One region of the Stutzerimonas tarimensis genome, then DNA from elsewhere that is predicted to be linked to it. Evidence: predicted binding sites of a transcription regulator. Region 1 holds the regulator's gene; the other holds the start of a gene.

Region 1 (2,453 bases):
CAGATCGGTGATCAGCCGGGTCACGCGCTTGATCACCTGGCCGGTAAGGTCCTGGAAGTCCTGCGCGAGCATGATGTCGCGCAGGTGGTCCGAGAGCTGGTCACCGTTCTGCAGGCTGCGCATGAGAAATTGGTCGATGCGCCTGGTCAGCTCGCGAAATTGCTCGGCGTTCATCTCGCGCCGCAGGAAGCGTTGCCAGTCGGCCGCCAGGCTCTGCGCCTCGTAACTGATGTAATTGACCAGCGGCGCGCATTCCTCGACCCGATCCATGGTGCGATTGGCGGCCTTTTCGGTCATTTCGACGACATAGGACAGCCGGTCGGTGGCATCGGTGATCTGCGACGCCTCGCCATGTCCGGCGCGCGCGTCGATTTCCAGCTTGACGATGGCGCTGTGAAGCTCGCGAGTGAGCTTTCCCACCTCGGCGTAGAGGCCGCGGTCACGTGACTGGTTGAGCTTGTTGATGATGTCCGTTGCTTCAGCGAAGCGCCCTTGCTGGAGGCTCTCGATCAGTTCAGGAGCGTTGGCCCTGAGGCTACCCTCGAAGTCGCTCGGGGCGGCATTGTCTGTCTGCGCCATATAGCCCTCTCGGCGAACTCAGTTGCTCACGCGCTGGAAGATCTTGTCGATCTTTTCTTTGAGCACCTGGGCCGTGAACGGCTTGACCACATAACCATTTACCCCGGCCTGCGCGGCCTCGATGATCTGGTCGCGCTTGGCCTCGGCGGTCACCATCAGCACCGGCAGGTGCTTGAGGCGCTCGTCGGCACGCACTGCACGCAGCAGGTCGATGCCGCTCATGCCGGGCATGTTCCAGTCGGTCACGAGAAAGTCGAAGCTGCCGCTCTGCAACATCGGCAACGCGGTGGTGCCGTCGTCCGCTTCAGCGGTATTGGTAAAGCCGAGATCACGCAAAAGATTCTTGATGATCCGCCTCATCGTCGAAAAGTCGTCGACGATGAGGATCTTCATGTTCTTGTCCAAGGTTCGACCTCCAAAAAAGCCTCAATAACCCGGCGAATGGCCTAGCGCGCTCGCCACTCACCCAGGCGCGCGCGCAAGCGGGCAGCACACTGACTGTGCAACTGGCTGACGCGCGACTCGCTGACTCCCAGCACCTGACCGATTTCCTTCAGGTTCAATTCTTCATCATAGTAAAGTGATATCACTAATTTTTCTCGCTCGGGCAACTGGGCGATCGCCTCCACCAGGGCGCGCTGGAAGCGCTCGTCCTCCAGTTCCCGGAACGGCTCCGGATGCGCGCTTTCGGCATCCTCGTTGAGGTCGCCGCCCTCGCCTGCCTGGAATAGATCGTCGAAACTGAACAGGCGACTGCCCTGGGTATCGCCCAGGATGCCGTAATAATCTTCGAGACTTATCTCTAGTTCGGCCGCGACCTCATGATCTTTAGCGTCGCGCCCGGTACGCGCCTCCACCACCCGTATCGCGTCGCTGACCATGCGAGTGTTACGGTGGACCGAGCGCGGCGCCCAGTCCCCCTTGCGCACCTCGTCGAGCATCGCGCCGCGGATGCGGATGCCCGCGTAGGTCTCGAAGCTGGCACCCTTGCCGGCATCGTATTTGCCAGAGGCTTCCAGCAGGCCGATCATGCCGGCCTGCATCAGGTCGTCGAGCTGCACGCTGGCCGGCAGACGCGCCAGCAGGTGGTAGGCGATGCGCTTGACCAGAGGCGCGTACTGCTCGACCAGGCGACGCGAATCGCTGGCCTGGGCCTTGTTGGAATACATGCGAAGTCCCGCGCCAGTCATGCCGAAGTACCTGCAACAGGCTGAACCATACGTTCGATGAAAAACTCGAGATGGCCGCGCGGGTTGACCGGCAGCGGCCAGTTGTCGACCTTCTGCGCGATCGCCTTGATGGCCAGGGCGCACTTGGAACGCGGATAGGCTTCGTACACGGCGCGCTGCTTTTGCACGGCCTTGCGCACCATCTCGTCATAGGGCACGGCGCCGACATATTGCAGGGCGACGTCCAGGAAGCGGTCGGTCACCTTGCTCAGCTTGGCGAACAGGTTGCGCCCTTCCTGAGGGGTATGCGCCATGTTGGCGAGCACGCGAAAGCGATTCACGCCAAAGTCGCGGTTGAGCAGCTTGATCAGTGCATAGGCATCGGTGATGGAGGTGGGCTCGTCGGTGACCACCAGCAAGACTTCCTGCGCCGCGCGCACGAAACTGATCACGCCATCGCCGATGCCCGCCGCAGTGTCCACGATCAGCACATCGACGTTGTCGCCGATGTCGCTGAAAGCCTGGATCAGGCCAGCATGCTGCAAGGGCGAAAGCTGCACCATGCTCTGGGTGCCCGACGCCGCCGGCACGATCTGGATGCCGCCCGGCCCCGGAATCAGCACGTCGCGCAGTTCGCACTCGCCGGCAATGACGTCGGCCAGGGTGCGCTTGGGGGTCAGCCCGAGCAGCACGTCGACATTGGCC
Region 2 (2,453 bases), on a different contig from region 1:
GTTCCATTAGATGATCCTCGAGGGGGGGTCGGATTAGCGGCGGTAAAAGCGGTTCGTTTTATTGCACCTGGCTCATAAAAAGTTCGCTATAAGAAACAGCAATCGCTGTGCCACATTCTGAAACAGCTCTGTTTCGAGGCGTTGGTCGCCTTATCCGGGCTGCTCGCGCACAACCACCGAGCCCTCCAGACACACGCTGCACCAAAGCCTTGCAAAAGTCCCTTGCTATTCATGGGGAATTACGCACGCAGGCCGCTTGGCGGCACGTCCAGATCACGGGGGCCATGGAGTCTGTTGGCATGTAGCAATAAAAGGGCCGAGACGCTGTTAGCAGAGAGGCTGCTGAGACTCGCGCTCGAGGCGGGGTGTGAGTCGGCGCCTCGGCGGTCAGGGGAAGGAAAGTAAGGGAGCGTCGACGCAGCGCAGCCTGGGTGGGCTGCGCCTTTTGCCTAGCGCTGCTTGAGCATGTCCTGGATTTCCTGGGTGGCGTCCTGGGTGCGCCGGGCCAGATTCTTCACCTCGTCGGCGACCACCGAGAAGCCCCGCCCCACCTCGCCGGCGCGCGCGGCTTCGATCGCAGCGTTCAGAGCCAGCAGGTTGGTCTGGTCGGCGATGCCCTTGATCACCCCCACCACCTGGGCAATCTGCCCGTAGGTGGCCTGCATGGCTTCCTGCTCGCGTTCCCTGGATTGCTCGGCGGCCTTCTCGTCACTGATGTTGCGCACCGCACCGATCACCCGCCGCAATACGCCCCGGTCATCACGCAGGCAGCGGCCGCGCTCGCGAAACCAGATATTCCCCTTGCTCTTGTGGCGCATGCGGTACTCGACCATGTAGGAGGAGTGCCGGTCGGGACTGCGCATCATCGCGGCGAACTGCTCCATCACCTCACCCAGGTCGTCCGGGTGGGCGACCCTGTTGAAACTGTCCCAGCCATCGGGAAACTCCTCGCGGCTGTAGCCGATCAGCGCCCGAAACTGATCCGACCAGCGAATCAGGCTGTGGGGGTGGTCCGGGTCACCGTTGGCCACGGCGAGGTCCCAGCTGCCTTCGGTCAAGGTCTGCTTGGTCAGTTCCCAGACCTGCTGCTCCTGCAGCTGTTCATTGAGGCGTGCGTCCTGCTCGGCGAGCAGTTGGCGGGCATCGGCCAGCTCTCGCTCGAGGCGCTGCTGCTGGTCGCGGCTTTCATCGAGCTGCCGACGCAGGCTGGCGAGCTCTTCGGGCGTGCAGGGTGGAGGACGGATGGCGGCAAGCGCGTCCTGCTGGCCACGTTGGCGGTGCGCCAATTGTTCCAGCAACTGGCAGAGCGCCCGGTGGCGGGCCAGACTGGCGCAGGCGTCGGGCGAAACCGGCTGACCGGCCAGCAACCGGCTCAGCTGGTCGCCCAGCTCGGCGGCCAATGCGGCGGGGACGTCTTTGAACCACATGGCGAATGCTCCTCTGGCATTGGAAACTGATGGCGCGACTTCACGCCAAGCAATTTATCGGCCACCGGCTCTGAAGACTTAGTTCCGGTGATCGGCTCGACGGTCTTGGGCAGCGTGGCACTGCCTGGCTTATAATGTGCGGTTTCGTCGCCCGACCTGTTCGGGCCACCTTCTACTGCGCAGGACAATCCCTTGATCTCCACCGCCAACATCACCATGCAGTTCGGCGCCAAGCCGCTGTTCGAGAACGTGTCCGTCAAATTCGGCAACGGCAATCGCTACGGCCTGATCGGCGCGAACGGCTGCGGCAAGTCGACCTTCATGAAAATCCTCGGCGGCGAGCTGGAGCCATCCGGGGGCCAGGTGATGCTCGAGCCCGGCATTCGTCTCGGCAAGCTGCGCCAGGATCAGTTCGCCTACGAGGACTACTCGGTCATCGATACCGTGATCATGGGCCATACCGAGCTGTGGACGGTGAAGGCCGAACGCGACCGCATCTATGCGCTGCCGGAGATGAGCGAGGACGACGGCATGGCGGTGGCCGAGCTGGAGGTCCAGTTCGCCGAATACGACGGCTATACTGCGGAATCCCGCGCCGGCGAGCTGTTGCTGGGCCTGGGCATACCGCTGGACCAGCATTTCGGCCCGATGAGCGCGGTGGCACCAGGCTGGAAGCTGCGGGTACTGCTGGCCCAGGCATTGTTCTCCGACCCGGAAGTCCTGCTGCTGGACGAACCGACCAACCACCTGGACATCAACACCATCCGCTGGCTCGAAGGCGTGCTCATCGCGCGCAACTCGACCATGATCATCATTTCCCACGACCGCCACTTCCTAAACAGCGTCTGCACCCACATGGCCGACCTGGATTATGGCGAGTTGCGGCTGTTCCCCGGCAACTACGATGAGTACATGACTGCCGCCACCCAGGCGCGCGAGCGGCTGCTGTCGGACAACGCCAAGAAGAAGGCGCAGATCGCCGAGCTGCAGACCTTCGTCAGCCGTTTCTCGGCCAACGCCTCCAAG

What was found. The regulator FliA, encoded in region 1, starts transcription of late flagellar genes. The targets are predictions, from matches to a motif close to CTAAAGTTTNNNNNNNNNNNGCCGNTAA.
Region 2: a site for FliA is predicted at 1,482-1,509, ahead of ACFOMF_RS17050 (methyl-accepting chemotaxis protein). Genes of this name have one in related genera too.

Annotation. Positions count from the first base shown of each region.
Region 1 is NZ_JBHRXZ010000029.1:43,452-45,904, reverse strand. It holds gene ACFOMF_RS17410 (protein phosphatase CheZ) at 1-579, opposite strand, end outside; gene ACFOMF_RS17405 (chemotaxis response regulator CheY) at 598-972, opposite strand; gene fliA (RNA polymerase sigma factor FliA) at 1,026-1,769, opposite strand; gene fleN (flagellar synthesis regulator FleN) at 1,766-2,453, opposite strand, start outside.
Region 2 is NZ_JBHRXZ010000027.1:81,155-83,607, forward strand. It holds gene ACFOMF_RS17045 (ammonium transporter) at 1-7, opposite strand, end outside; gene ACFOMF_RS17050 (methyl-accepting chemotaxis protein) at 450-1,427, opposite strand; gene ACFOMF_RS17055 (ABC-F family ATPase) at 1,620-2,453, shown strand, end outside.